2 linked regions of the Frankia alni ACN14a genome follow. The protein of the gene in region 1 interacts with the protein of each later gene in a pairwise test. Links are inferred from orthologs where the notes say so. Each region holds a gene or a part of one and is shown on either strand. Other genes may lie near its edges.

The links.
Region 2: the proteins of FRAAL_RS26455 (region 1) and dnaE interact in binary tests that used the Escherichia coli proteins (3 or more experiments, as listed by UniProt). The link is inferred for Frankia alni ACN14a from one-to-one orthologs.

What each region holds. Positions count from the first base shown.
Region 1 is NC_008278.1:6,579,622-6,594,202, reverse strand. Bases 11,627-14,576 are described here. They hold FRAAL_RS26455 (pyridoxal phosphate-dependent aminotransferase), read left to right. Parts: upstream 11,627-12,472; coding sequence 12,473-13,681; downstream 13,682-14,576. Other genes in these bases: FRAAL_RS26445 (antibiotic biosynthesis monooxygenase family protein), read left to right, coding at 14,574-14,576; FRAAL_RS26450 (hypothetical protein), read right to left, coding at 13,781-14,521; FRAAL_RS26460 (RecB family exonuclease), read left to right, coding at 11,627-12,380. Outside these bases: ctaD (aa3-type cytochrome oxidase subunit I), read right to left, coding at 1-17; FRAAL_RS26510 (alkaline phosphatase D family protein), read right to left, coding at 262-1,995; FRAAL_RS26500 (suppressor of fused domain protein), read right to left, coding at 2,662-3,270; FRAAL_RS26495 (TerD family protein), read left to right, coding at 3,404-4,894; FRAAL_RS26490 (NAD(P)-dependent oxidoreductase), read right to left, coding at 4,956-5,897; FRAAL_RS26485 (acyl-CoA dehydrogenase family protein), read right to left, coding at 6,034-7,275; FRAAL_RS26480 (HpcH/HpaI aldolase/citrate lyase family protein), read right to left, coding at 7,309-8,268; FRAAL_RS26475 (magnesium transporter MgtE N-terminal domain-containing protein), read left to right, coding at 8,608-9,951; FRAAL_RS35335 (DUF1003 domain-containing protein), read left to right, coding at 9,948-10,859; FRAAL_RS26465 (chorismate mutase), read right to left, coding at 10,856-11,212; more of FRAAL_RS26460, read left to right, coding at 11,547-11,626; more of FRAAL_RS26445, read left to right, coding at 14,577-14,581. UniProt on the Escherichia coli protein: Shows aminotransferase activity with methionine and histidine as substrates, and to a lesser extent also with phenylalanine.
Region 2 is NC_008278.1:4,783,941-4,799,671, reverse strand. Bases 6,537-10,636 are described here. They hold dnaE (DNA polymerase III subunit alpha), read right to left. Parts: upstream 10,271-10,636; coding sequence 6,737-10,270; downstream 6,537-6,736. Other genes in these bases: FRAAL_RS19275 (pyridoxal phosphate-dependent decarboxylase family protein), read right to left, coding at 10,458-10,636. Also shown: lat (L-lysine 6-transaminase), read left to right, coding at 1-743; FRAAL_RS19300 (aldehyde dehydrogenase family protein), read left to right, coding at 740-2,401; ppk2 (polyphosphate kinase 2), read left to right, coding at 2,758-3,783; FRAAL_RS19290 (1-aminocyclopropane-1-carboxylate deaminase/D-cysteine desulfhydrase), read left to right, coding at 3,821-4,732; FRAAL_RS19285 (SAM-dependent methyltransferase), read right to left, coding at 5,027-6,421; more of FRAAL_RS19275, read right to left, coding at 10,637-12,086; FRAAL_RS19270 (alpha/beta fold hydrolase), read right to left, coding at 12,107-13,183; FRAAL_RS33785 (hypothetical protein), read right to left, coding at 13,297-13,473; FRAAL_RS19265 (DEAD/DEAH box helicase), read right to left, coding at 13,987-15,300. UniProt on the Escherichia coli protein: DNA polymerase III is a complex, multichain enzyme responsible for most of the replicative synthesis in bacteria. This DNA polymerase also exhibits 3' to 5' exonuclease activity. The alpha chain is the DNA polymerase catalytic subunit.

The sequences.
Region 1 (14,581 bases):
TCCTCCAGAATCGTCACGCTCGACTCCCGGTTCCTCGTCGTCCGCGCGGCCCGCGGGTGGCCCGCGAGTGGCCCGCGGTGGGCGGGCGGCGGCCGACGATCCGCACCGACGCCGCAGGCGACCGCGGCCGGCGGTGGTCGGCCGGCGGCAGCCTAACGTGCCGGGAGGGATTCCGGTTGGACGCTGGTCGAGTTTTCTTCGATATGTTTCGCGATGCCCCGCCGGGCGATTGGGGGATTCGCGGAGTTTGACGGGTTGCGCTCAGGCGGGTCGGGCGCCGGGGACGCCGTCCTCGACGACCCAGGTGGCGTCGGTGGTGACCGGCGAGTCCCGCCGGGAGAGGTCGGCGACGACCCGCATGTCCGCGCGCCATTCCGTCGGCGTCACCCGGATCCGGGTGTACCCCCGGCGATCACCGCGGAAGTAGCGGACGTGCGGGTTGAGGCGGGCGTTGTTCTCCCGGACGAAGTCGTCGTTGATGAGGAAGAAGGCCGAGCTGATCGAGGTGCAGACGAACTCGGTCGCGACCGCGGGGGTCTCCGGTCGGTCGAAGTCGACGCGCAGGTCGTTCACCCAGGCGCAGTGGAGGTCCCCGGAGAGCACCACCGGATTGCGCGCCCGGCTGTCGCGCACCCCGGACAGCAGCCGTCGGCGGTAGGGGCGGTAACCGTCGTTCTGGTCGAGGTTGGTCAGCATGCTCCCGGACCCGACGGGAAGCTGGCCGTCGAGCTGGGCCATCATCGTCTGCTGCGCGATCACGTTCCAGCGGGTCCGGGAGGCGTCGAGCCCCGCGCGCAGCCAGCGTTCCTGGGCGGCCCCGGCCATCGTGCCGCCGATGTTGCCGGCGCCGAGCGCGGCCGGGCCGACGGCCTCCGGCGAGTTGCCCGGCACCGGGGTCCGGTACTGGCGGGTGTCCATGACGTTGAGCGTCAGCAGGCCGCCGAAGGCGAGGCGGCGGTAGATGCGCAGGTCGGGGGAGCCCGGGTTGAGTTCGACCCGGATCGGCATGTGCTCGTAGTACGCCTGGTAGGCGGCGGCCCGCTGGCGGGCGAAGACGGCCGGGTCCTGATGGCGGTCGCCGGAGTCGCCGGCCTCGTCGACGAGCCCCGCGTAGTTGTTCTCGACCTCGTGGTCGTCCCAGGTGACGACCCAGGGCGCGGCGTGGTGGGCCGCCTGCAGGGCCGGGTCCGCCTTGTACTGGCCGTAGCGGTTGCGATAGTCCGCCAGCGTCTGGAGCTGGTCGAGTCCGGGCTGCTGGGGGGTGGTGTGCACGCGGTCCGGGAACCGGCTGTCCGGGTCGTACTCGTAGATGTAGTCGCCGACGTGCACGACGAGGTCCGGCGCGTCCGCGGCGATGGCGTCGAAGGCCGGCCAGTAACCGTTCTGGAAGTCCTGGCAGGAGGCCAGCGCCAGGGTCAGCGCGCCCCCGGCCGCGGCCGCGTCGGCCTGCGGGGCGGCGGCGGTCCTGGTGCGGCCGACGGGGCTGAGCACGGTGCCGGCCCGGAAACGGTAGAAGTACTCGCGTCCCGGCTCCAGACCGCGGACGTCGACGTGCACCGAGTGGGCGAACGCCGCCTGCGCGGTCTGCGTGCCGGCGCGTACCACCGAACGGAAGTTCTCGTCGGCGGCGATCTGCCAGTCGACCGGGACGTCGCGTGAGGGCATCCCGCCGCCCTCGCTCGGGCGCGGCGCCAGCCGGGTCCACAGGATGACGCCGTCGGGCAGCGGGTCGCCGCTGGCCACCCCCAGGGCGAACACCCCGTCGGTCACCCCTGGGACGGGGGTCGGCGCGCGCAGCGTCGGCCCCGGGATCGGCGTCGGGCCGCCCGAGCCGCCGCACGCCGCCAGCCCCACCGCGGCCGCCGCCGCGCCCCCGAGCCCCAGCCCACCGAGCAGGACCGCCCGCCGGTGCGGGCGACCCTGGGGGGTGGACGCGGCGCCGGCGAACAGAGATCGAAGGGGACGAGAGGGGCCCGCCGTGGCATCACCGGTCACAACGTCATGAGAGTAGTGCGTCGGGACCAGCGGAGAAGGGCCGGATCCGCACCCGGCCCGCGGGTCAGGTGCGGGCGGGCTCGGGGCGGCCGGGCTGCTCGCCGCCGTGCGCCTCGCCGTAGGCCCGCGTCGCCACCAGCACCTTGCGCCGGTAGACGCAGACCAGCGTGCCGTCCTGGTTGTTGCCCCGGGTCTCCACGGTGACGACGCCCCGGTCGTCGCGGCTGCGGGAGGGGACCTTGTCGAGCACGGTGGACTCGCCGTAGATCGTGTCGCCGTGGAACACCGGCGCGACGTGCCGCAGCGACTCGACCTCCAGGTTCGCGATGGCCCTGCCGGAGACGTCCGGGACCGACATGCCCAGCAGCAGGGAGTACACGTAGTTGCCGACCACCACGTTCCGCTTGAACTGGGTGGTCCGCTCGGCGTAGTGGCTGTCCAGGTGCAGCGGATGGTGGTTCATCGTCAGCAGGCAGAACAGGTGGTCGTCGGACTCGGTGACCGTCTTGCCCGGCCAGTGCCGGTAGACGTCCCCGACCTCGAACTCCTCGAACCAGCGGCCGAACCGCATGACAGACCCCCTCCGGACGCAGCGCGCGCCACACGCACCCTTGAATGCAGAGGGTAGCCAACTGCAACGCTGCGTCGCCGCCTCGGGTGTCCGCCTCAGCCGAGGCCGACCTCGCGGCGGTTCGGGTCGCGCAGGTCGGTGCCCGCGGCCAGCCAGCGCTGGTGCAGCGCCTCGGGGCCGTGTACCCGCTTGAAGGCCGCCTCGTTCGTGGTCATCGGCAGGACGGGCAGGAACCGCACGGGCGCGGCGGCGGCGAACGCGGGGTCGTCCAGAGCGTCGGCGATCGGCAGGTCGGGGATCAGGCCACCGGGCTCGCCGACGAGCACCGCGGTGAACGGCGCGCCGTCCCACAGCGGCTCGCCGAGGTCCAGGCCGGCGCCGGGGGCGACGGGCCGGCCCTCGACGGCGGGGACGGCCGCCAGCACGGCGAGCCGGCGCAGCACGCTGTCGCGGTGGCCGCGCAGCGACAGCACGAGCTCGGCCCGCGGTCCGGCGGGGTCGCGCACGGCGGAGTCGGACGCCGTCATCGGCTCCCGGGACATGCCGAGGGTGAGGTACCGGACGACGCCGCCGCGGTCGGGACCGAACCGCAGCACGTCCAGCTGCTCCGTACCGAGGAAGGTCACCGACGCGCGGCCGGTGTCCCGGCCGAACAGCGCCGTGACGTGCCCCTCGACCGATCGACTCAGGGCGCTGTCGCTCACGGGACCCGTGCCGCAGTTCGCATGCGTTCGATCGTAGGGTCGGCGGGAGCGCCCGTGCCGCCGGTCGGCCTGCGGGAACCTCCGCACCGGGCAGGGGCGTTCAACGTGGTGCGACCTTGGAGGAGCTGCGGCTATGGGACAGGTGCTGACGAAGGGCGGCAACGCGCCGCTGCCCACCACCGACGTCCGGGTGGAGATCGCCTCGTCGATCTCGCTGGACATCGCCGCGATTCTGGTCACGGCCGCCGGCAAGGTGCGCACCGACGGCGACTTCGTGTTCTTCAACCAGCCGACCGGCCCGGGGGTGCGGCTGCTGCCACCGGCGGCGCTGGAGTTCACCCTGGCAGCGGTGCCGCCGGACATCGACAAGGTGGTCGTCACGGGCAGCCTGGACGGCTCCGGCCCGGTGACCTTCGCGGGCGTGCGGGGGCTGGGTATCTCGGTGCGCGACTCCCGCGGCGGCGCCGAGCTGGTCCGGTTCGATCCCGCCGGGCTCGGTGCCGAGACCGCGCTGATCCTGGTCGAGCTCTACCGCCGGGCCGGCGCGTGGAAGGCCCGCGCGGTCGGGCAGGGCTACGCCTCCGGGCTCGCCGGCATCGCCACCGACTTCGGCATCGCCGTCGACGATCCCGGCACCTCCGGTCCCGCGCCGGCCGCCGCTGCGGCGCCGGCCGCGGCCCGGCCGCCGGCCGCCCCACCCCGCCCGCAGCCGGCCACGCCCGGCGGGCAGCAGTGGGGCCCGCCCGCACCGCCGCCCGGCGGCCAGCAGTGGGGCCCTGCGCCCGTCCCGCCCGCGCCGGCTCCGGCCGGTGGGGCGCCGCAGTGGGGCGCCCCACAGCCGCCGCCCGGTCAGCAGCCGCCGCCCGGTCAGCAGTGGGGTCCGCCGCCCGCGGCGCCGCAGTGGGGCGCCCCGCCGCCGCCCGGCCAGCAGTGGGGTCCGCCCGGCGCGCCGCCCGCGCCCACCGGTCAGCCGTGGGGTCCGCCCCCGCCGCCCGCCGGCCAGCAGTGGGGGCCGCCGCCACCGGCTCCCGGTCAGCCCGGCGGCCGGGTCAACCTGGACAAGGGCCGGGTGTCGCTGACCAAGGGCCAGAGCGTGTCGCTGGTGAAGACCGGCGCGCCCCCGCTCACCCGGGTGCGGATGGGCCTGGGCTGGGATCCGGCGCAGCGCGGCCGGTCGATCGACCTCGACGCGTCCTGCATCCTGTTCGACGAGCGCGGCAAGGACGTCGACAAGGTGTGGTTCATGTCCAAGAAGGGCGCGCGCGGCGCGGTGCGCCACTCGGGCGACAACCTCACCGGCCGTGGCGACGGCGACGACGAGACGATCCAGGTGGATCTTGCCGCCCTGCCCCCGAACGTCACCACGCTGATCTTCACGGTGAACAGCTTCCAGGGGCAGCCGTTCACCGACGTGCGCAATGCCTACTGCCGGCTCTACGACGACGTCACCGGCCAGGAGCTCGTCCGCTTCGACCTGTCCGAGTCCAAGCCGTCCACCGGACTGGTGATGTGCCGGGTACAGCGTGAGGCCGGCGGCCAGAGCTGGGCGATGACCGCGATCGGCGAGTTCCACGACGGCAAGACCGTCCGCGCGATGGTCAACCCGTCGAAGCAGTACCTCTGACGGCTGTCGGCACCGACCGGCGCCCGCGGTCCGGGTGTCGGCGGGTCAGGCGGCTGGCGGGTCAGGCATCGGCGGGCCGGGTGTCGTCGGCGGGCTGGGCGGTGGCGGAGGGCTGGGCGGTGGTGGCGGGCTGGGCGGTGGCGAGGCGGCGCAGGCGGATGACGGCGGTGGCGTCGAGCTGACCGTCGCCGCGCGCCTGGGAGGCGGCGAGATCGCCCTCGGCGAGCTCGGTCAGCGGCACCGGCACGCCCCGGCGGGCCGCCTCCGCCAGGCAGATCCGCAGATCCTTGCGCATCCAGTCGACGGCGAAGCCGAAGTCGAACTCGTCGCGGATCATGGTGGCGGCGCGGTTGGTCAGGTACCAGGAGCTCGCGGCGCCGCCCGACACGGCGGGAAGCACCTGGTCCAGGTCCAGACCGGCGGCGGCCGCGAAGTTGAGTGCCTCGGCCGCGCCCTCGATCGCCCCGGCCACCAGGATCTGGTTGACCATCTTCGTGAGCTGGCCGGTGCCGACCGGGCCGATGCGGGTGATCGTCGCGCCGTAGGCGGCCAGCACCGGCCGGACCCGTTCCACCGTGTCCACCTCGCCGCCGCACATGACGCTCAGGCGCCCCGCCTCGGCACCGGCCTGCCCGCCGGACACCGGCGCGTCGACGAAGCCGACTCCCACCTCCGCCGCCCGCGCGGCGATCTCGACGGCCAGCTCCGCCGACGTCGTCGTGTGGTCGACGATCGTCGCCCCCGGCGCCAGCGCGCCGAGCGCGCCGTCCGGCCCCAGCAGCACCGAGCGGACGTCGTCGTCGGCCCCGACGCAGACGCAGACCACATCGGATCCGGCGGCGGCCTGCGCCGGCGTCGCCGCGACCCGGCCCCGTTGCACGGCCGACCAGCGCGCCGCGGTCGTCTCCGTGCGGTTGTACACGACGGTGTCGAAACCGGCGCGGGCGAGATGGCCGGCCATGGGGAAGCCCATGGTGCCGAGGCCGACGAACCCAACCTGCATCAGCGTGCTCCTGTCCCGGCTGGCCGGTCGTCCCGGCTGGCCGGATGTCCCGGATGGTCGGTCAGGAGCAGACTACGCATGTCGGACCGCGCGGCCGGCGCGGTCGGCGCCCGCGTTCGCGTCCGGCCCTGGCGGGTCAGCGGGCCGTTTCGTACTCCCGCAGCAGGGCCCGGCTGATGATCCTTTTCTGGATCTCGGAGGTGCCCTCGCCGATGAGCATGAACGGCGCCTCACGGTAGAGGCGCTCGATCTCGTACTCCTTCGAGTAGCCGTAGCCGCCGTGGATGCGGAACGCCTCCGTCGTCACCTCGTGGCAGTACTCGCTGGCGAGGTACTTGGCCATTCCGGCCTCGACGTCGTTGCGCTGCCCCGAGTCCTTCTTGCGGGCGGCGCTGACCATCATCAGGTGACCGGCCTCGACCTTGGTCGCCATCTCGGCGAGCTTGAAGGCGATGGCCTGGTGTTCGGCGATCGGCCGGCCGAAGGCCCGCCGGGTCTGCGCGTAGGCGATGGCGAGCTCGAAGGCGCGGATCATGATGCCGCAGGCCCGGGCGGCGACGTTGACCCGGCCCACCTCGACACCGTCCATCATCTGGTAAAAGCCCTGGCCGCGGCCGTCGTCGCCGCCGAGGATCGACGCGGCCGGCACCCGGTGGTCGGTGAGGATCATCTCGGTCGTCTCGATGCCCTTGTAGCCGAGCTTGTCGATGCTGCCGGGAATGGTGATCCCGCCGTGGGTGCCGAAGCCCGGTTCCTTCTCCAGCAGGAAGGTCGTCATGTTCCGGTAGACCGATTCGGCGCCCTCGTCGGTCTTCACCAGGGTGGCGACGATTCCGGCTCGCGCGCCGTTGGTCAGCCACATCTTCTGCCCGTTGAGCACGTAGACGTCGCCATCGCCATCGCCCTCGCCCTCGCCGTTCCGGCCGCCACCGGCCTTCCGGTCGGCCCGGCTGGTGATCGCCGCGACGTCCGAACCGCAGCCGGGTTCGCTCATCGAGAACGCGCCGCGCAGTTCGCCGGTGGCCATCCGCGGCAGCAGCCGGCTGCGCTGCTCGGCGCTGCCATGCCGGCCGATCAGGTAGGCGACGATGAAATGGGTGTTGACGACCCCGGCGACGCTCATCCAGCCCCGGGCGATCTCCTCCACGACCAGCGCGTAGGTGAGCAGCGACTCGCCCAGCCCGCCGTACTGCTCGGGAATGGTGATCCCGAACAGCCCCATCTCCTTCATCGACTCGACGATGGATTCCGGGTATTCATCGGCGTGTTCGAGCTGCGTGGCGAACGGAAGGATCTCCTTGTCGACGAACGTGCGCACCGCCGCGAGGATGTCGCGCTGCACGTCGGTCAGGTCGTCGGTCTGCGCGATCCTGCTCATCGGTCGTCCCCCTCCTGCGGCCGGCGCGGCCGGCTAGCGCCCGACGCCGACCGGCGGCTCGAACTTCCGCGTGCGGGCGAGCCCCGCAGCGCGGCCCTTGCCGGCGACGACCTCGGCCATCTTGCGGCTGGCCTCGTCGATCATCTCGTCGCCGAGCATCACCGCGCCGGTCAGTCCGCCCTCGGCGGAGGTGTGCCAGGCATAGGCGTCGAGGATCAGCTCGGCGTGGTCGTAGTCGTCCTGGCGCGGCGCGTAGATCTCGTTGGCCGCCTCGATCTGGCCGGGATGCAGCACCCATTTCCCGTCGAAGCCGAGCGCGGCCGAGCGGGCGGCGGTCGCCCGGAATCCCGCGGTGTCGCGGATCTGGAGGAAGGGGCCGTCGATCGCCTGCACCCCGCGGGCGCGGGCCGTCTCGAGAATCTTGAACAGCACATAATGGAAGGGGTCGCCCGGATAGTTCGGGCTGAGCGCGCCGACGGTGAGCGACGGCATGTTGATCGAGGCCATGAAGTCGGCCGGGCCGAAGATGACGGTCTCGATCCGGGGGCTGGCAAAGGCGATCTCGCGCACGTTCGACAGGCCGAGCGCCGTCTCGATCTGCGCCTCGATCCCGATCCGGCCGACCTCGAACCCCAGCACCTTCTCGATCTGGGTGAGCAGCAGGTCCAGCCAGGCCACCTGGGCGGCCGACTGCACCTTCGGCAGCATGACGCAGTCCAGGTTCGCCCCGGCGCCCTCGACGACCTCGATGACGTCGCGGTACGTCCAGCGGGTCGTCAGATCGTTGACCCGGACGACCCGGGTCCGGCCCGCCCAGTCGCCCTCGTTGAGCGCGGCGACCACGTTCGCCCGGGCGGCCTCCTTCGCGCCGGGCGCGACCGAGTCCTCCAGATCGCAGAACACCTGGTCGGCGGGCAGGCCCTGAGCCTTGCCGAGCATCTTCGTCGAGGATCCGGGGACGGCCAGACACGATCGGCGGGAACGCTGCGGCATGATCTCTATGCTATCGACTCGTTACCCATCGTGCTCGCTCTCGGTTCCGGATCCCCGGATCGATCCGTTCGGTGAGCAACTCCCGGCCGACCTGTGCCGACCTGTGGCCGCCTGCGTCTCCTTCGATCATCGACGACCAACGGCGACGTCCGCGACGCGGCCGGTGCCCGCGGCCGCGCCCGGACGGCCGCACCGGCCCCGAGAATGCCCAGGCGGGCGGGTATGCCGGGGTCGGGGTTGCGGGACGTGCCCGCGCGGGTAGCCTCCGGCCGTGAACAGGACTGCGGCGCCGGCCCGCGGCGGTATGTCCGCCCATGCCGGGAACGGTCAGTGACCACGATGCCCACGCGCCCCACCCAGTCCCGGGTGTACTGCCGCCGCCTGGCCGGCCTGCTGGTCCTCGACCCCAACGGCGACCAGGTCGGCCGGGTCCACGACATCATCGTCACGCTGCGCCTCGGCCACGAGCCGCCGCGCGTGCTGGGCCTCGCCGTCGAGGTCCAGCGCCGCCCGATCTTCGTGCCGATCGGGCGGGTCACCGGCGTCGAGTCCGGCGCGGTCGTGCTCTCCTCGGCCCGGCTGAGCTGGCGGCGCTTCCAACAACGGCCGAACGAGACCCGGGTCCTCGGCGAGCTGCTCGACCGCCGCGCCACGCTGCTGTCGTCGGGCACCGAGGTCACCGTCGTCGACGCCGCGATCGAGCCGATCCGCGGCGGGGACTGGGTGCTCGACCAGGTGGCGGTCCGCACCGGGCGGGGGCGGCGCGGCGAGGTGCGCACCGTGGCCTGGGACGAGGTGACCGGCCTGTCGCTGGCCGAGGGGGGCCAGGGCGCGGCGAACCTGCTGGCCGCGTTCGAGAAGCTGCGCCCCGCCGACCTCGCGACGCTGCTGCACGACCTGTCCGACAAGCGGCGTGCCGAGGTCGCCGCGGCCCTCGACGACGAACGGCTCGCCGACGTCCTGGAGGAACTGCCCGAGGACGAGCAGGTGGAGCTCCTCGGCGGGCTCGCCGAGGAACGCGCCGCGGACGTGCTGGAGGCGATGGGCCCCGACGACGCGGCGGACCTGCTCGGTGAGCTGCCCGCCGAGGACGCCGAGCGGCTGCTGCGGCTGATGGAGCCGGACGAGGCCGCCGACGTGCGCCGCCTGCTGCGCTACGCCGACGACACCGCCGGCGGGATCATGACCAGTGAGCCGGTCGTGCTCGCCCCGAACGCGACGGTGGCCGAGGCGCTCGCCCGCATCCGCGAGCCGGAGCTGTCCCCGGCACTGGCCGCGCAGGTCTACGTGGTCCGCCCGCCGTATGAGACCCCCACCGGCCGCTACCTGGGCCTCGCGCACTTCCAGCGGCTGCTGCGGGAGCCGCCGTCCACCCTGGTCGGCGGCGTGATCGACGTGGACATGGCGTCGCTGCGGCCGGAGACGCCGCTCGCCGAGGTCACCCGGCTGCTGGCGTCGTACAACCTGGTCGCCGCGCCGGTGCTCGACCGCGGCGGACGGCTCGTCGGCGTGGTCACCGTCGACGACGTCCTCGACCACCTGCTGCCGGCCGACTGGCGCGAGCGCCAGCTCGAGTCCGACGTCGACACCCACACGACGCCGGGTCTGTTCGCCCCGCCCCCGGGCGGTGGGGAACCCGGCTCCCTGGGTGGGGTGGGCGCCAGCCCGCCGGCGGTTTCGTGAGAGGGCGGCAGCGCGGCGCGCGCCTGGACCAGCCGCGGCCGTCGCGGCGCGCGTCGCTGCGGCCCGCCTACGAGCCGGACGCGTTCGGCCGGATCGCCGAACGCGTGGCCCGGTTCATCGGGACGGCGCGCTACCTCGTCGCCCAGAGCATCGTCATCGTGGTGTGGGTCGCGTACAACGTCTTCGTCCCCGGCTCCGCGCGGTTCGACGAGTTCCCGTTCATCTTCCTGACGCTGGTGCTGTCGCTGCAGGCCGCGTATGCAGCGCCGCTCATCCTGCTGGCGCAGAACCGCCAGGACGACCGGGACCGGGCGAACCTCGCCCAGGACCGGGAGCAGTCGGTCCGCACCCGCGACGACACCGAGTACCTGGCCCGGGAGCTGGCCGCCGTGCGCATCACCATCGGCGAGCTGGCCACCCGCGACTTCCTGCGCTCGGAGCTGCGCGCCCTGCTCGCCGAGCTGGACGCGGCCGACCGCGACCGCGACCGGGACCGCCGCGACCGGCGCCGGCGCCGCGAGGGCGACCGCCGCGACCGCCCCGACCGGGCTGTTACGACCGGGCGTCTCCCCGCCCGAGAAGCGCGCCCCGCGCCGCCGAGCGGGCCCCTGTGGGGGAGCGCGCGCCTGCCGAAACACGCGGCCCTGCCGCTGAGCGGGCCGCGGCCGGAGAGCGGGGGCGCGACTCGGACCAGGACGGCGCCCGGCCCGCTGGAGGGCCGCCTGGCGGGCCGGAAGAGCGCTGACCGCCGCTGCCGCCGGGGCGCGGGCCGCCAGCCGGGCAGCACGATCGCCCGCGCCACCTGCTGGCCAGGTGGGTGGTCAGGAGGTGCTGGACGTCGGCGGCGTCGGGTCGGGTGTGGCAGGCCGGCCGGTCGGCTGGTCGGGCGGCCGCGGCAGGGGCTCTAGGGCTGGCCGGCCGCGCCGCGGCAGAGGGTGAGCACCGCCATCGCGATCTCGACGCCGCGGGGACCCAGCTCGTCCGCCCAGACGGCGATGATCTCGTTCTCGCGGGCGTGCTCGATCCGTGGGCCGCCCTCGGCCGAGCGCAGCGCCTGAATCTGCCGGGACAGGTCGCGGCGGGTGGCGAGCAGCTCGCGGAGCTGCGCGTCGATGTCGTCGATCTGCTGGCGCCCCGCGGGGATGTTGCTGATCGTCAGCGGCTCGCCCGCGAGCGGCGCGCGCCCCGCGCCGGTAAGGGTGGCGCCCGGCGCCGTGGGCGCGGGGATCGCGGCGTCGGGACGGTCGACGAGGTTGTCCACGAATGGGCCTTTCGATCGGAGGCCCGGCGCAGCCCAGGCCGAGACGACCCGGGGCGGACCGGGCCTGGGTCTGACGCTCGTACCGCGTGAGGTCAGCGGTGGAGCGGGGACCGTGCCCGGTCCCCATAAAACGGAGGCAGCAGCGCGCCGGGGCGCGAGGTTCGGCTGCTCTCCATACAGCAAGCATGCCAGCCCGGCGCGAATCCGTCCAGGAACCGACGCCGCGCCGAAACCGCCCTCCTCGTCCCGGATGGTCTGCCCGATCGCTGGCCCGCCGCCGGCGGGCGATCGGTGCCTGACCGACGGGGTTGGTGCGGGGTGCGATGATCGGTCGATGGCACAGATGGAGCTCGGCGGCATGCCCCGCAGGCTGTTCGCCTGCACGCCGTCGCGACTGGCCGCGTTCGAGGACTGCCCCCGTCGTTACCGGATGATCTATCTGGACCGGCCGCGCCCGCCGAAGGGCCCGCCGTGGGCGCACACCTCCTTCGGCGTCAGCGTGCACAACGCGCTGCGCCGGTGGTGGGAGGAGCCGCATCAGCGGCGCACCCCGCTGCGCGCCGCCGAGCTGCTGCGCCTGGGCTGGATCGACGAGGGGTTCCGCGATCCCGAGCAGTCGCAGCACTGGCGGGAACGGGCCGTCGGGATGGTCCGTGGCTATGTCGAGGGCCTGGACCCGGCGGCCGAGCCGCGCGGGGTCGAGCGCTCGGTCGCCGCCCGCACCGAGGCGCTGGCCTTCTCCGGCCGGATCGACCGCCTCGACGACCGGGACGGGGAGCTCGTCGTCGTCGACTACAAGACCGGCCGGCGACCCGTCACCGACGACGACGCCCGGACCTCGCGGGCCCTGGCGCTCTACGCACTGGCCGCGGGCCGGATGCTGCGCCAGCCCTGCCGGCGGGTCGAGCTGCACCACGTGCCCAGCGGCCGGGTCGCCGTCGCCGAGCACACCGAGGACAGCATCGCCCGCCACGTCCGCCGGGCCGAGTCGGTCGCCGCCGATGCCGTCGAGGCGACCGAGGCGCTGCGCGGCGGCGGCGAACCCGACCGGGCCTTCCCGCCGCGCCCCGGCTCGCTGTGCTCGTGGTGCGACTTCCGGCGGCTGTGCGCGGAGGGCCAGGCCGCCGGTCCCGAGCGCCAGCCCTGGGCCGCTCTCGGCGAGGACTGAGCCCGCCCCCTGGACGACGCCGTGGCCCTGCGAGCTGCCGGCAGGGCCCGCCGGATGCCACCGCGGGACCCGCCGGATGTCACCATGGGACTGTGTCCGAGCAGACCACCGCCCCCGCCCAGCCGCGGGTCTCCGCGAAGGCGATGACCTTCACCGAGTCCGTCATCCGGGACATGACCCGGCTTGCGCTCGCGCACGGCGCGGTGAACCTGGCCCAGGGGTTCCCCGACTTCGCCTGCCCGCCCGAGCTCAAGGAGGCGGCCAAGGCCGCCATCGACGCGGACGTGAACCAGTACGCGATCACCTGGGGGGCGGCGGAGTTCCGCGCCGCGGTCGCCGCGAAGGTGGGGCGGACCTACCCGGGCTGGTCGGTCGATCCGGACACCGAGATCTGCGTGACCTGCGGTTCGACCGAGGCGATGATCGCCACCATGCTGGCGCTGGTCGACCCCGGCGACGAAGTGATTATGTTCGAGCCGTTCTACGAGAACTACGGGCCCGACACGATCCTGTCCGGCGCCCGCCCGCGGCTGGTCCGCCTGCATGCCCCCGACTGGTCGATCGACCCGGCCGAGCTGCGCGCGGCCTTCAGCGACCGGACCCGCGCCATCGTCCTGAACACCCCGCACAACCCCACGGGCAAGGTGCTGCGCCGCGACGAGCTGGAGCTGGTCGCCGAGCTCTGCCAGCGCCACGACGCGCTGGTGTTCACCGACGAGATCTACGAGCACATCCACTATCTCGGACCCGGCGGTCACATCCCGCCGGCGACGGTCCCCGGCCTCGAGGATCGGACCGTCACCATCAACGCCCTGTCGAAGACCTACGCGGTCACGGGCTGGCGGGTCGGGTGGACGATCGCGCCACCCGCCTACACCTCGGCGATCCGCAAGGTCCACGACTTCCTGACTGTCGGCGCGGCCGCACCGTTGCAGGCCGGCGGTGTGGCGGCGATGGGCCTGCCGCCCGCCTACTACGACGGGCTCGCCGAGCAGTACCGTGCCCGCCGCGACCTGCTGTGCGCCGCGCTGACCGATACCGGGTTCACGTTCCGCCAGCCGGACGGCGCCTACTACGTGATGTGCGACACCCGCGCGATCGACCCGGGCGGCGACGATGTGGCGCTGGCCCGGCGGCTGGTCACCGAGATCGGGGTGGCGACCGTGCCCGGCTCGTCGTTCTTCGCCGATCCCGCCGACGGCCGCCACATCATCCGGTTCGGCTTCCCCAAGAAGCTCTCCACACTGCAGGCCGCGGCGGACCGCCTGGCCCGGCTGGGCCGCCCGGCCGCCGACGGCTGATCCGTCGCTGTGTGCGGGAGACGCGGTGCGGTGCGATGTGCACGGTCCGCAGGCTCAGACCGTGCAGAACGCACCGCAACCGGCCTTGTCCGGCGTGGGTCAGGCTGTCGGGGCGGGATCGGCGGGGGCGAGCGGGGGCGGCGGGGTGGGTAGCCGGTAGCCGAGGCGGGCGGCGCGGGCGTGGCCGGCGCGCAGCTCGCGGTCCAGCTCGGCGAGTTCGGCGCGCACGCCGCCGCGCGTCGACCGGCCGAGCAGGGCCGGGCGGGCGCTCATCGCCGCGGGCTCGGGCGGGGCGTAGCGGCCGCGCAGGTACTCCCCGATCCACCGGCCCCGCGCGCCGGCCAGCTCCGGGGCTCCGTCGACGTGGAAGACCCAGGCGGCGGCCAGGTCGAACACGCCGCCGAAGCGGGGCGAGTGCGGCCCGCCCGGCCCCAGCCTGGCCGTGTCGACGCCCAGCACGACCGCGTCGAAGACGCCGAGCAGGTCGCCTCCCGCCTCGGCTCCGTAGCCGCCTCCCGCGCCGCCTCCCGCGCCGCTTCCCGCGCCGGCTTCCTTGGCGCTCGGGGACGGGGGCGACGCCGGGAGCCGGGGATCGGCCCGCACGCCATGGACCTCGAAGGGTGGTGCCGCCGGGCCGGCCGTCAGCAGGCGCAGGGTGTCGGGCGACACCGCGACGACCTGGTCCGCGCAGCCGTAGGCGGCGAGGCGGTCGTGGGCGGCCGGCGGCACGGGGCCGGCGGAGAAGGCGGCGACCGCGAGCCCCCCGTCGACAAGGGAGATCGTCGCGGCGGCGGTGGCCGCGTCCACGCCGAGGACGGCGACCCGGGGAAGACCTGTCACGCTCGGGCACTCTAGTGGCGCCGCGCCGGGGCCTTCGCACTACGGTGAAGACATGAGTGT
Region 2 (15,731 bases), 1.8 Mb from region 1 along the record:
CCGTCGTCGCCGCCGAGCGCGCCGCCCTGGCGCAGGCCGAGGCGGCCTTCGCCGCCCACCCGCACGACATCGCCTGCTTCCTCGCCGAACCGATCCAGAGTGAGGGCGGCGACAACCACCTGCGCGCCGAGTTCCTCACCGCCATGGCCGCGCTGTGCCGGCGTCACGACGCGCTGTTCGTCCTCGACGAGGTCCAGACGGGGGTCGGGGCGACCGGATCCGCCTGGGCCTACCAGCAGCTCGGCCTGCGTCCCGACATCGTCGCGTTCGGCAAGAAGGTCCAGCTCGGCGGGATCATGGCCGGGCGGCGGGTGGACGAGGTCGCCGCCAACGTCCTCGCCGTCCCCGGACGGATCAGCTCCACCTGGGGCGGGGGCCTGGTCGACATGGTCCGCGCGACCCGGATCCTGGAGGTCATCGAGGCCCGGGGGCTCATCGCGCGGGCCGGTGAGCTCGGAGCCGGCCTGCTCACGGAGCTCACCGCGCTCGCGGCGGCCCATCCCGGGCTGTTGGCCAACGCGCGCGGGCGGGGCCTGCTCTGCGCGGTGGACCTGCCCGATCGGACCACCCGCGACGAGGTGCTGCGCCGGCTGCGGGTGCGCGAACATGTTCTCGCGCTGCCCGCGGGCGTCCGCACCCTGCGGTTCCGGCCGGCGTTGACCGTCAGCGCCGACCAGCTCAGCACCGGCGTCACCGCACTCGCCCGAGTCCTCGCCGACCTGGAAGAGGGGAACCTGGCATGACCATGGTCCGCCCGCGGCGCGTCGGCGCGCGTATCGCCGGACGCGCCCACGACCTGTGCGCGACCGTCGGGGGACCGGCCGGCGGCGCCGAGGTCGAGCCGGCGGCGGTCCGCGTCGTCGCCTCCACCGACCCGGCCCGCCTCGACGAGGTCGTCGCGGAGGTCGAGCTCGGCGGCCCCGAGACCATCCTCGCCGCGGCCGTCGCCGCCCGGTCCGCCGCGCGCGAGTGGGCCGCGGTGCCGGCCCCCGTGCGGGGGTCGGTGATCGGCAGCTTCGGTCGGCTCGTCGCGGACAACGCCGACGCCCTCGCCCGGCTGGTGACCCGCGAGGTCGGCAAACCCGCCGCGGAGGCCCGCGGCGAGGTCCAGGAGATCATCGACACCTGCGAGTTCTTCCGCGGGGAGGGCCGGCGGCTCTACGGGCAGACCGTGCCGTCGGAGATGCCGGACCGCGAGCTGTTCACGTTCCGGGAACCCCTCGGGGTGATGATGGTGATCACCGCCGGCAACTTCCCGGTGGCGGTCCCGTCCTGGTACCTCGTGCCGGCCCTGCTCGCCGGGAACACGGTGGTCTGGAAGCCGGCCGAGTACGCCGCCGCCTGCGCGCAGGCGATGCTGGACCTGCTCACCGCCGCCGGGGTGCCCGCGGGTGCGGTGAACCTCGTCCCCGCCGACGGCCGGGCGACGTCGCTGGGGCTCGAACGGGCGCTGGCCGCGGGGGCCGTGGACAAGGTGGGCTTCACCGGGTCCACCGAGGTCGGACGGGTCATCGGCGCCCTGTGCGGGCGGCACCTGCAGTCACCGTGCCTGGAGCTCGGTGGCAAGAACCCCATGGTGGTCGCGCCCGACGCCGACCTCGACGCCGCCGTCTCCGCCGCCGTGTTCGGCGGGTTCGGCACCGCCGGGCAGCGCTGCACCTCGCTCGGCACGGCGATCGTGCACGAGTCGGTGCACGCCGCGTTCGTCCGCCGCCTCGACGCCGCCGTGTCCGCCGCGGTCATCGGCGACCCCACCGGCGACGTGCTCTACGGGCCGCTGCTCGACGCCCGCTTCGCCGCCGGTTTCGAGCGACACCTCACCCTCCTGCGCGACCACCACCGCCTGTCGGGCTCCACCGCGCTCGGCCGCATCACCGGCGCAACCGCCGGTTCCGCGCAGCCGCCCGGACCCGGCGGCCTGCCGCGCAACGGGCCGCGCCGCGGCTTCGTCGGCGACCCGGACCGCGGGCTCTACTACCATCCGCTGATCGTCGACGGGGTGCGCCCCGACGACGAGTTGTTTCGCGAGGAGACCTTCGGCCCGATCGTCGGCGTCACCACCTATCGTGACCTCGACGAGGCGATCGAGCTGGCGAACCTGCCCGGCTACGGCCTGTCGTCGTCGATCTACACCGCGGACGCGGCGAGCGCGTTGCGGTTCCGCCGCGGGGTGCGGGCCGGGATGGTCAGCGTCAACGGGTCGACGACCGGCGCCGAGGCGCACCTGCCCTTCGGCGGCAACGGCCGGTCCGGCAACGGCAGTCGCCAGTCCGGTGTCTGGATGCTCGACCAGGTCACCCGCTGGCAGTCGCTGAGCTGGGACTACTCCGGCCGGCTGCAGCGCGCCCAGCTCGACACCGTGGTCCCCGCCGCCGACCTGTCCTTCCGCCTGCCCCGCTGACCGTCGGCCTGTCGGCCCGTCGCCCGTCGCCCGTCGCCCGTCGGCCCGTCCGCCGGCCGCCGTCCGCCGGCCGCCGGCCCTCGGCCCGTTCGCCTCTCCAACCGCCCGCGAAAGGCGCACTCCCCGCCTCCGCTCGTTTCACGATGGCGCGATGGGCGTCCGATGTGTCGGTTGTGTCGGATGTGGACCGTCCTGTCACCTGGTGTTCGAACGCCCGTCGACCAGGGGCCGGCCGGCCTCCGTACCGTTGGCCGGCCGGCTGCCCCCGGCCCTGCGGATCCGCCCTGGTCGACGGTGCCGCCGGGTGGGAACAGCCACCCGGTGCAGCCTCGTTGTCCGTACGGGAGGGAATCAGCGTGACCCATGTCGAACGGGTGATCCCCAAGGGGGCCGACGGCCGGGCGGAGCCGCTGGTGCGCGGCATCGCCGACGGCATCGGCGGGTGGCTCGGCGCGGCCGGCCTCGCCGAGCGGGTCGGTGTCCAGGCGGAGAGCCTGGCCGGCCTGCGGGTCCTCGACGAGGACGACGACGAGGCGACGCTGCTGCGGCCCGACGGCACCCCCGTCGACACCTGGCGGGAGAACTACCCCTACGACACCCGCCTGGCCCGCGCCGACTACGAGCGCGACAAGCGGCTGCTGCAGATCGAGCTGCTGAAGATGCAGTACTGGGTCAAGGAGACCGGGCAGCGCATCGTGCTCGTCTTCGAGGGCCGCGACGCCGCCGGCAAGGGCGGGACGATCAAGCGGTTCACCGAGCACCTCAACCCGCGCGGTGCCCGGGTCGTCGCGCTGGAGAAGCCCTCGCCGCGCGAGCAGCAGTCCTGGTATTTCCAGCGCTACATCGAGCACCTGCCCGCCGCCGGCGAGATCGTCATGTTCGACCGGTCCTGGTACAACCGGGCCGGCGTCGAGCGGGTCATGGGCTTCTGCTCACCGGACCAGTACCGCGAGTTCCTGCGTCAGGCCCCGGAACTGGAGCGGATGTGGACCCGCAGCGGGATCAGAGTGATCAAGCTGTGGTTCTCGGTGTCGCGCCGCGAGCAGCAGACCCGGTTCATCGTCCGCCAGATCGATCCGGTCCGGCAGTGGAAGCTCAGCCCGATCGACCTCGCCGCGCTGGACCGCTGGGACGACTACACCGACGCCAAGGAGGCGATGTTCTTCTACACCGACACGGTCGAGGCGCCGTGGACGGTGGTGAAGAGCAACGACAAGAAGCGGGCCCGGCTGGAGACCATGCGTCACGTCCTGCACACGCTTCCTTACACGGGTAAGGATGCCGGCGTCGTCGGTACCCCCGACCCGCTCATCGTCGGCCCCGCGATGAACCTGCTGGAGACCGGCGAGAAGGCCGACCGCACCTTCCCCACCCTGCACTGATCCCTCGCGGCGCCGCGAGCACGGCTATCTTGCCGATGTGGGGGGCTTGCGGCTGCCGGTGTTGCCGTCGCCGCTCGAGGAGATCGCGGACGCGCGGCTGGGCGGGAGAGGCGTCCGGCTGCTGCTGAAGCGGGATGATCTGATCCACCCGGACATTCCCGGCAACAAGTGGCGCAAGCTGCGAGGCAACCTCGACGAGGCACGCCGGCTCGGGCACGACACGCTGCTGACCTTCGGCGGCGCGTACTCGAACCACGTCCGGGCGGTGGCGGCGGCCGGCCGGCTGTTCGGCTTCCGGACGGTCGGAGTGATCCGCGGCGAGGAGCACCTGCCGCTCAACCCGACGTTGCGTTTCGCCGTCGACGCCGGCATGCGGTTGACCTACCTCGACCGGACCTCGTACCGGACGAAGTCGTCGCCCGGGGTCGTCGATCGGCTGCGCGCCGAGTTTGGCGCGTTCTGCCTGCTGCCCGAGGGCGGCAGCAATGCGCTCGGGGTGCGCGGCTGTGCGGAGCTGCCCGCCGAGATCGACCGCCCGTTTGACGTGATCTGCTGTTCCTGCGGCACCGGCGGCACCCTCGCCGGCATCGCCGCGGGCCTCGCGCCCGGCCAGCGCGCCCTCGGCGTCCCGGTGCTGCGGGGCGCACGGTTCCTCGCCGACGAGGTCGACGCCCTCCAGCGCGCGGCGTTCGGCGTGAACTCCGGCAACTGGACCATGGCCTACGACTTCCACTTCGGCGGCTACGCGAAGTCGACGCCGGAGCTGGCCCGTTTCATCGCCGACTTCCACGACCGCCACGGCCTCGCCCTGGAACCGGTCTACGAGGCGAAGCTGCTCTACGCCCTGTTCGCCCTCGCCGCCGACGCCTTCCCGCCCGGCACGACGGTCGTCGCGGTCCTCAACGCCCTCGCGGACAGGGCCTTCCGCGCGACTCCGTCGCCAACGTGACGGCCATCGTCACTCTCGACAAGGACGAACTCGGGCACGCTGTAGGCGCCATACCGGGGGGCCTCCTGCGAGACCTGGACCGAGGACTACGTCAGGTGCTCGCGTTCTGACCGCCCCTGGCCGGGCTGCGACCATGACCCGATGGGCTGGTCCAGCACCGCGAACGCATCGGACTTCCTTGCCGAGGCGGGCGACGCGAACGTCTCCATGAATGGGGTGAGCTTGCGCGGAGGCCGCCCCAGCACGCCAGCCCGGCCGGGCGGATGCCGGGCCGGCGTCCGGGGTCGTCGGCGGTCAGCCGGTGGTGGGCTGGGTGGGCAGGGGGGCGGGGGAGTCGTAGCGGGGGCGCAGGGGCTGGCCGGAGCGGCCGGCGTCGGGGCGCACGGCGAGGGTCTGGTGGATCTGGGTCTGGCCGGCCTCGAAGCTGAGCGCGGAGCCGGCCATGTACAGCCGCCACACCCGCGCCCGCCCGGCGCCGACCTGGGCGACGGCGGCGTCCCAGTTCTCCTCCAGCGCCCGCACCCAGGCCCGCAGAGTCAGGCCGTAGTGCTCGCGCAGGTTCTCGACGTGCCGGACCTCGAAGCCGGCGGCCTGCGTCAGCGACGTCATCAGACCGATCTCGTGCAGCTCCCCGTCCGGGAAGACGTAGCGGCGCAGGAAGTCGCGGCCCTTCGGCAGCGGGATGGGCCCGAGGTGAGGCTGGTACCGGTACGCCCCGGCCGGGTCGCCGGGGGAGGAGATGCCGTGGTTGAGCAGCCGGCCGCCGGGGCGCAGCAGCCCGTAGAGGCTGGCGAAGTACGTCGGCAGCATCGCCCGCCCGACATGCTCGACCATGCCGACCGAACTGATCGCGTCGAACGGGCCGTCGGGGATCTCCCGGTAGTCCTGCAGACGGATCTCGACGGCGTCGGTGAGCCCGGCCTCGGCGATCCGCCGGCGGGCCTCCGCGGCCTGCTCCACCGAGATGGTGACCCCGACGCCGCGGACGCCGTGGTGACGGGCGGCGTGGATGAGCATGCTGCCCCACCCGCAGCCGACGTCGAGCAGCCGCTCGCCGGGGCGCAGGCCGAGCTTGCGGCAGACCAGTTCGTGCTTGGCCGTCTGGGCGGCGTCGAGCCCGCCGGCCGGTGACTCCCACACCCCGCACGAGTAGGTCATCGTCGGGCCGAGGAACACCCGGTAGAACGCGTTGGACACGTCGTAGTGGTGGGAGATCGCCGCGGCGTCGCGGTGGCGGCTGTGGCGGCGCCCGTGCAGCCGGGCCTCCTCCGGCGGTGGGGCGGGCGGTCGGGCGCCGAGCTCGCGCAGCAGGGTCAGCAGGGCGGATGCCGTGGCGGGGGTGGGGCGGCGGGGGAGGGCGGACAGGTGGTTGCGCAGTTCCAGGGCGGCGAAGATGTCGCCCTCGACGTCGAGATCGCCGGCGACGAAGGCGCGGGCGAAACCCAGCTCGCCGGGGCGGAACAGGGCGCGGTGCATCGCCTGCGGCGAGCGCACCACGACCTGCGTGGGGGTGTCCGGGCCGAGCGCGGAGCCGTCCCACAGGACGACCCGCACCGGTGGCGCGGTCCCGATGAAGGTCTCGAGCAGGGTGCGGGTCGCCCGTGCCAGCTCCGGCGACCACCGTGGGTCCGGAGCGTGGGTGGTGGGGGCGGCGGGCTCGTGCTCCTCCAGTTCTCGACTGATCGTCAAGGCGCATCCTCCGGGTCGTGTGCGCGGTCCCTTCGGCTGGGACGTCGCCGGAGACTGCCCGGTCGGCACCCGCCCGACCAGGACCCTCGCCCACGCCGGCGGCCCGGTCGATCGGCGGAAGGCCCATGGTCGGCCCAGCCCCGCGGGGCGCGGTCGCACCTGGTTACCTGGCTCCCATCGTCCCCCAGAAACGCCGTGTGCGAACGGTGTCCGGTGTCGCATGGCGGTATCCCCGTCGGGGGAATATTTCGGCCGGTTGACGTAGGGAAAACCGCAGGTGGCCGTGGGTGGGATGGGGCCCGGGAAGCGGCGGGTTCAGGCGACCGCGGCGGCGCCGAGCAGGGCCTTGAGATCACCCATCAGCGCGGGGGTGCGCTGGACCTTGTAGGCGTCGTCGAGGCGCAGCACGGTGGTCTGGCCGGGGGTCTGCAGCCGCAGGTGGACCTCGGTCGTCCCGGGGTGGGTGCCGAGGACCTCGCGCAGCCGTTCCACCGTCGGCGGGTTCACCCGGGCGGCGGACATGGTGATCACTACCGGGGGGCTGAGCGCCGCCTCGCTGAGGTCCGGCACGGTCAGCTCGGAGGCGATCAGGCGCGGGGTGTCCTCCCGCTTGTCCAGGCGCCCCCGGACGATGACGACGGCGTCCTCGGCGAGCTGGGTGGAGCACACCTCGTAGGTCTGCGGGAAGAACATCACCTCCAGCCCGCCCGCGAGGTCCTCGACGGTGGTCAGCGCCCACAGCTTGCCCTGCTTGGTCACCTTGCGCTGCAGGCTGGAGATGATCCCGGCGATGGTCACGGTGGACCCGTCCGCGTACTCCCCGCCGGTCAGGGCGGCGATGCTGCAGTCCGCCCTCGCGGTCAGGATGTGCTCGACCTCGCGCAGGGGATGGTCGGAGACGTAGAGCCCGAGCATCTCCCGCTCGTGGGACAGCTTGACCGCCTTGTCCCACTCCTGGTCGGAGAACTCCTGGACGCCGAAGACGGGCGCTGCGCCCGGGTCGTCGTCGGCATCGAGGGCGAACAGGTCGAACTGGCCCTCGGCGTTCTTCTTCTTCACCCCCATCACCGCGTCGACGGCCTGCTCGTGCCGTTCGACCAGGCCTCGGCGGGTGTGCCCAAGCGCGTCGAACGCGCCAGCCTTGATCAGCGACTCGATGGTGCGCTTGTTGCAGACCACCGCGTCGACCTTGTCGAGGAAGTCCGGGAAGGAGACGAAGCGGCTCTTCGACTTCCGCGTGCGGACGATCGACTCGACGACGTTCGTCCCGACGTTGCGGATCGCGGCCAGGCCCACCCGGATCTCGGCCGCGCCGTGCGCGGTGTAGTCGGCGTTGGAGCTGTTGACGTCCGGTGGGAGCACCCGGATGCCCATCCGGCGGCACTCGTTGAGGTAGATCGCGCTCTTGTCCTTGTCGTCACGCACGGACGTCAGCAGCGCGGCCATGTACTCGGCCGGATAGTTCGCCTTGAGGTAGGCCGTCCAGTAGGAGACCAGCCCGTAGCCGGCGGTGTGCGCCTTGTTGAACGCGTAGTCGGAGAACGGGACGAGGATGTCCCACAGCGTTTTGATCGCCGCCTCGGAGTACCCGCTGTTCTTCATCCCCTCGGAGAAGGGGACGAACTCCTTGTCGAGGATCTCCTTCTTCTTCTTGCCCATCGCCCGGCGCAGCAGGTCCGCGCCGCCGAGGGAGTAGCCGGCGACCTTCTGCGCGATCGCCATGACCTGCTCCTGATAGACGATCAGGCCGTAGGTCGTGTCGAGGATGTCGGCGAGCGCCTCGGACAGCTCCGGGTGGATCGGGGTGATCTCCTGCTGGCCGTTCTTGCGCAGCGCGTAGTTGATGTGCGAGTTCGCGCCCATCGGCCCCGGTCGGTACAGGGCGAGCACGGCGGAGATGTCCTCGAAGTTGTCCGGGCGCATCATCCGCAGCAGCGAGCGCATCGGCCCGCCGTCGAGCTGGAACACTCCCAGGGTGTCGCCGCGGCCGAGCAGCTCGTAGGCGGCGGGATCGTCGAGGGTGAGCCCCAGCAGGTCGATCGTGATGCCCCGGTTGGCCTCGACGTTGCGCACCGCGTCGTCCATGACGGTGAGGTTGCGCAGGCCCAGGAAGTCCATCTTGAGCAGGCCGAGCGTCTCGCACGTCGGGTAGTCGAACTGGGTGATGATCGCGCCGTCGGCGTCGCGGCGCCACACCGGGATGTGGTCGATGATCGGCTCGGCGGACATGATGACGCCGGCCGCGTGCACCCCGGCCTGGCGGATCAGCCCTTCCAGGCCCTTCGCCGTCTCGATGACCTTCTTGACGTCCGCGTCGGACTCGTACAGGCCGCGGATCTCCCCGGCCTCGCTGAAACGGGGGTGCTTCGGGTCGAAGATCCCGCCCAGCGGGATGTCCTTGCCCATCACGGCCGGCGGCATCGCCTTGGTGATCCGGTCGCCGACGGCGTACGGGTAGCCGAGCACCCGCGACGAGTCCTTGATCGCGGCCTTGGCCTTGATCGTGCCGAAGGTGACGATCTGGGCGATGCGGTCGTCGCCCCAGCGCTCGGTCACGTAACGGATCACGTCGCCGCGACGACGTTCGTCGAAGTCGATGTCGATGTCGGGCATGGACACGCGCTCGGGGTTGAGGAAGCGCTCGAACAGCAGCGAGTGGGGGATCGGGTCGAGGTCGGTGATGCCGAGCGCGAAGGCGACCATCGACCCGGCGGCGCTGCCGCGGCCCGGCCCGACCGGGATGCCCTGGGCCTTCGCCCACATGATGAAGTCCGCGACGACGAGGAAGTACGACGGGAACCCCATCTGCAGGATGACCCTGATCTCGTACTCGACCCGCTCGCGGTGCTCGTCGTCGAACCCCTGGGGGAAGCGCCGGTCCATGCCCGCCCAGGTCTCGGCGCGAAACCAGCTCTCCTCGGTCTCGCCGTCGGGCACCGGGAAGCGGGGCATCAGGTTGTGCTTGGCGAACATGCCGGTCGGGTCGACCCGCTCGGCGATCAGCAGCGTGGTCTCGCAACCCTCCTGCCAGATGTCCGAGGAGTCGATCCCGTACATCTCCTCGGCGCTTTTGAGGAAGTAGCCCGAGCCCTCGAACTGGAACGACGGGTTGGCCACCGTCGAGGCCGTCTGCACGCACAGCAGCGCGGCGTGGGCGTCGCGCTCGTGCTCGTAGGTGTAGTGCGAGTCGTTGGTGACGACGAAGCGCATGTCCAGCGCGCGGGCGATGTCGACCAGGCCGTCGCGGACCCGGCGCTCGATGTCGAGCCCGTGGTCCATGATCTCGCAGAAGAAGTTCTCCTTGCCGAAGATCTCCTGGTAGGTGGCGGCGGCCTGCAGGGCGGCGTCGTACTGGCCCAGGCGCAGCCGCGTCTGCACGATGCCGGACGGGCAGCCGGTCGTCGCCATCAGCCCGTCGGCGTGCTCGGCGATGATCTCCTGGTCCATCCGCGGCCACTTGATGTAGTGGCCCTCGATCGACGCCCGCGAGTTCAGCCGGAACAGGTTCTTCAGCCCGTCGGCGTTGCGCGCCCACATCGTCATGTGGGTGTAGGAGCCGCCACCGGAGACGTCGTCGCTCTTCTGGTGCGGCTCGCCCCAGCGCACCCGCTGCTTGAGCAGGCGCGACTCGGGGGCGACGTACGCCTCGCAGCCGATGATCGGCTTCACGCCCGCGGCGGTGGCCTGCTTGTGGAAGTCGTACGCCCCGTACATGTAGCCGTGGTCGGTGATCGCGACCGCCGGCATCTGCTGGCGTGAGACCTCGCTGAACATGTCCTTCAGCCGAGCCGCCCCGTCCAACATCGAGTACTCGGTGTGGACGTGCAGATGGACGAAGGAGTTTGACACGTCGGACCCTCCCGCGCGCTGGGCACGCCGGTCGAAGCGGGGCCGATCACCCCGTCACGGGCGGACGGCACGCCGACGCGCCGGGTGCGCTCGCCACGGGGATCGGCCGGATGGACGGGGCTTTACCCGGCAGCCTAGCGGCCCGCCCGAGCCCGCCGGCGCCTCCATCACCGTGTCGGCGTGACCATCACGAAGGGACACCGCTGGGGTGCGGATCGGCACCGCGGGGCCGCGCGGCCGCGATCGCGGCGGTGATCGCCGCGATCGCCCGGTCGATCTCCCGCCGGGTCGTCGCCCAGTTGACCACCGACAGGCGCATCGCCGCGCGGCCCCGCCACACCGTGCCGGTCACGTAGGCCTCGCCGCCCGCCGTCACCGCCGCGGTGACCTGGCGGGTCAGCTGGTCGCCGCGGGCGGCCGCCCCCCGGCTGCCCGCGGCGTCGGTGTCGTCCATCCGGAGGAGGACCTGGTTGAGGGCGACGAGGGGGCCCGGGTGGGCGGGGTCACCGGTCGCGTTGAGCACCGTCACGCCCGGTAGGGCGGCGAGCCGGGTGGCGGCGTGGTCGGCGAGGTCGCAGCACCGGTCGACGAGGTCGCGCAGGCCCGCGCGGCCCAGGGAGCGCAGCGCCGCGTAGACGGCGAGGGCGCGGGCCCGCCGGCTGAACTCCGGGGTCCAGTCCACCGGGTCGAGCTGCCCCGCGGCGTCGAGGACGAAGTAGTCCGCCGACGCCGACATCGCCCGTCGGTGGGCTGCCCGGTCGGCGACGAGGGCGATCCCGCAGTCGTAGGGGACGTTGAGCCACTTGTGGCCGTCGGTCGCCCAGGAGTCGGCGAGCTCGGCGCCCGCGACGAGGGCCCGGCGCGCCGGCGACGCCGACACCGCCGCCCACAGGCCGAACGCGCCGTCGACGTGCACCCAGGCGCCGTGGGCGTGGGCGAGCGCGCAGATCTCGGCGAGCGGGTCGAACGCGCCGGTGTTGATCTCCCCCGCCTGGGCGATGACGATCGTCGGCCGCCGGCCGGGAGAGCGCGCCTGCGCGGGACCCGCGAGGTCCCCGCGGTCGTCGGGGGTGGCGAGGGCGGCGCGCAGGGCATCGGGGCGCATCCGGCCGAGCCGGTCGGATGCCACCTCGACGATCGCGCGGGTGCCGAAGCCGAGCAGGCGCAGCGCGGCGTCGACGGTGGCGTGCCGGTCCGCGCCGGCGAGCACGCGCACCGGCGGCGCCCCGGTCAGACCGTCGGCGGCGACGTCCCAGCCGGCGTCGGCGAGCACCCGCTGGCGGGCGGCGGCGAGCGCGGTCACGTGGGCCATCTGGGTGCCGGTGGTGAAGCCGACGGACACGCCCGCGGGCAGGCCCAGCAGCTCGGCGACCCATCGGCCGGCGACGGTCTCGGCGGCGCTGGCCGCGGGCGACAGCGACGCCAGCGCCGCGTTCTGGTCCCAGACGACGGCGAGCAGGTCCGCAGCGAGCGCGGCCGGCAGGGTGCCGCCGACGACGTAGCCGAAGAACCGGGGTGAGCCGGTGGCGGTCAGCCCGCCCCCCACCGCCTCGACGAGCGCGTCGACGACGGCCACCGGGTCGCTGGGGCCCGCCGGCAGCCGGCCGTCGAGCCGGGCCAGGACCTCGGCGGCGCTGTGCGCCGGGCGCACCGGGCGCCCGGCGAGGCCGGCGAGCCAGGCGTCGGCGTGGCCGGCGGCGGCGCGCAGCGCGGCCCGCAACGCCTCGCCGGGGTCGATCGCCTCGCCGGGGTCGATCGCCTCGCCGGGGTCGATCGCCTCGCCGGGGTCGATCGCCTCGCCGGGGTCGAGCGCCACGCCGGGGTCGGCCGTCCCGGTCAGCTCCCCACCGCCGGCAGCGGAGCCAGGGCCGGGGCCGCCGGGCTGGCGGGACGGCGGGCGCGTTCGGCCGCCGCGCGGCCCTCGTGACCCAGCCAGTCCGTCATGAGCTCGGCGGTCAGCTCCGCGGCCTCGAGCATCGGCACGTGGCCGAGGCCGTCGAGGATCTCCACCCGCCAGTCGGGCCGCTGCGCGGCGACGTTGCGGGCCACCGCCACCGGGATCAGCCGGTCGGCGGAGCCGTGCAGCAACAGCGTCGGCTGGGGGACGGTGCGGACCATGTGCGCCAGCGGCGCCGGGCGCAGCAGCGACCAGACCACCGAGCGGGCCGCGCCCACGAACGCCTGGTCGGCGTCGGGCAGCCCGCCGCGTTCCCGCTGGGCGCGTTCCATCGACGCCAGCGCCGCCTCGGGGATGGCGCTCGGGTCGGCGGTGAGCCGCAGCAGGCTCTGGTCGACGAGTTCACGGGGGGTGAAACGGGTCCGCCGGCGGGCGAGGACCGCGGCGCCGAGGCGGGGGACGAACAGGCCGGCGAAGATGCGGGCGATCTCCGGATCGGGACGCACGCCGCGCGGGCGGGGCAGCGCCGGGTCGACGAGGATCAGGCCGGCGACCGAGTCGGGGCGCCGGGCGGCCTGCATCACGCTGATCATGCCGCCCATCGAGTTGCCGACGAGGACGGGCGGGGTGTCGAGGACCTCGGCGAGGAACCGGTCGAGCAGGCCCTGGTTGGCCACGACGTCGGTGCGCCTGCCGGCGGCCGGGGTGCGGCCGTGACCGGCCAGGTCGACGGCCATCACCCGGTGGGTGGTGGTGAGCAGCGGGGCGAGGGGCAGCCAGTTCAGATAGGAACCGCCAAGGCCGTGCACGCACAGCAGCAGCGGGCCGTCCGACGGGCCGCCGAAGTCGACGACGTGCACCGGCCCGTCGAGCTGGGCCCAGGACGACCGGAAACCGTCGCCGCCGGCCGGTGACGTGACGCGGGCGTGCCCCGCGACGGCGGCCGGCTCCGGACCGGTGGAGCCGGTGGCTGCGGTCGATCCGGCGGCACGCGGGGTCGTCTCGGGGCTGCTCATCCCTCGACGGTAGGACCATCCCGACCCCGACCGGAAGCCGGGATCGATGAGAGGAAACGCAAGGTCGGCCGCCCGACGGCGGCCGACCTGGAGAAATGCAGACCCGTAGGGGGTCACAGTGCGCGGGCGACTCCGAGCCGCAGCCGCTTCGGGTTCGCGACGGAACCAAACGCGATCTTCTCTGTCGTGATCTCCACGACCTCCACCGCGTCGGCGGCGCCGGGGACGATGTCCCGCGGACCCGGCCCGGACAGACCCGAGGTCAGATGGGTCGACTGGTCCTGCTCCATGTGCACGCTCCTTCCATCGATGTCGACACCTGTCCCTAAAACGGTATCGAGCGGACGGGGCACACAAAGACCTCGGGTGGCCCTGCTCACACCACAGATCCGGACTGTCTCCGCACGTGTCGGTCTCCCGCCGCTGGTGACGGACCTGTCGCAGGGAGTCGGCCGCTCTGGACGCGGCGGCCCCACGGTGACGGTCCGGTGCCGTGCCTCAGTGGACTCCTCCCCGCCGGTCACCGAAGACAGGTAAGGGGCTGAGGAGCGGAAGGGGCGGAGGAGCGGAAGGGGCGGAGGAGCGGCTGCGTCGGGACACCCTCCGGCCGGCGCCGGATACCGGTCGGCGCCGCTCCCCTGACGGATCAGGGGGGCGGCGCCGACGTCGGGAGCGGGTGACGTGTGGTGATGCAGGCCGTCGGTCGGTCAGGCCGACGGTGGTTCAGGCCGCCGGGCCATCAGACCGTCGGCCAGTCGGACCGTCGGTGGGTCGGACCGTCGGTGGGTCAGGCCGTCGGTGGGTCAGGCCGTCGAGGCCGGGGCGGCGGGGGCCGGGGCCGCCGCCGGGGCGCCGGGGCGACGCTGCGGCCGGCCGTGCGCGGTCCCGGACCGGGCGAAGCGGTGGCCGCCGTCGCGGCGGGCGTGCCGGTGCTCACCGTCACGGCCGCTGCCGGTCCGGGGGGCGCCGACGCGCGGCCCGCGCCCACCGGTCGCGCCGGCCACGCGGGCCTGCGGGATCTCGTCCTTGCTGACCCGGGGGGCTGGCGGGCCGGCGAGCTCCAGGACGATCGGGTCGTCCGGCGTGGTCGGCTCGGGACGGGCCTCGATGCCGACCGCGCGCAGCAGCCCGCGGACCTTGCCCCGCTCGGCGGGCAGGGTGACCAGCACGTCGGCGCCGTCGGCGCCGGCGCGCGCGGTCCGCCCGCCGCGGTGCTGGTAGGTCTTGGCATCCTCCGGCGGGCCGAGGTGGATGACCAGCCGGATGCCGTCGACGTGGATGCCGCGGGCGGCGACGTCGGTGGCGACGAGCACCCGGTAGAAGCCGTCGGTGAAACCGGCCAGCGCCCGGGTCCTGGCGCCCTGCGGCATCCCGCCGTGCAGCGGCTCGGCCGGCACGCCCGCGCGGCTGAGCGACTCGGCCACCCGGTCGGCGTCCCGCTGGGTGCGGACGAAGACCAGGGTGCGGCCCGAGCCGCCGGCCAGCGCGGTGACCAGCGCGACCTGGGCGGCGCGGTCGGGCGCCTCCAGGGCGTGCCGGACCAGCGTGGTGACCTGGGAGGTCTCCGAGTCGATCGCGACGAGGACCGGGTCGGGCAGGTAGTCGCGTACGAGGACCTCGACCTCGCGGTCGAGCGTCGCGCTGAACAGCAGCCGCTGCCCGGTGGACGGGGTGGCGTCGAGCAGGGCCCGCACGGCCGGCAGGAAACCGAGGTCGCACATGAAGTCGGCCTCGTCCAGCACCGTCATCTCGATCTCGCCGAGCTCGCAGGCGCTGCGCTCGACGAGGTCGGTCAACCGGCCCGGGGTGGCCACGACGAGGTGCACGCCGCGGCGCAGCGCCGAGATCTGTCGGCTGATCGACGTCCCGCCGTACACCGGCGCCAGGCGCAGGTTGAGTGCCCGGGTCAGCGGCTCGAGCGCGTCGCTGACCTGCTGGGCCAGCTCCCGGGTCGGGACGAGGACCAGGGCGCGGGGACGGCGCGGCGCCGCCGGACCGCCGCTGGCGAGCCGGGCCAGGATGGGCAGCCCGAAGGCAAGCGTCTTGCCCGATCCGGTCTTCGCCCTGCCGAGGACGTTCTCCCCGGCGAGTACGTCGGGCAGGGTCGAGGCCTGCACCGGGAACGGCGCGGCGATGTTGCGGTCGGCGAGCGCCTTGATCAGGCGCTTGGGCAGGCCGGCTGCCTCGAACGACTCGGCCGGGGGTCGGGGTTCACGGGTCGTGATGAGGGGAGCGGCCGGGCGCGCCGGGCCGCCGAAGCGGGAGCCGCCGGGCCGAGGACCGCGGCCCGCGGTACGGGCGCCGCCGCGTCCAGCACCGCCTGCAACGCCGCGGCCACGGGCCGGGCGGGGCTGGCGATGGGCAGCAGGGGACTGGGAGTTTCCGTGCTGAGACAGAGGGATCCGCCGATCAGGTCAGGGCCACCATGAGATCAATTGGACGGGTGAGGAGGTCCACACCAGCCCGTTGCATCGTCCGGCGGCCGGGGTACGGCCGGCTCCGCGACCAGACCCAACGGCGGGTGATTCCCGCTATGGCGCTCGCACCG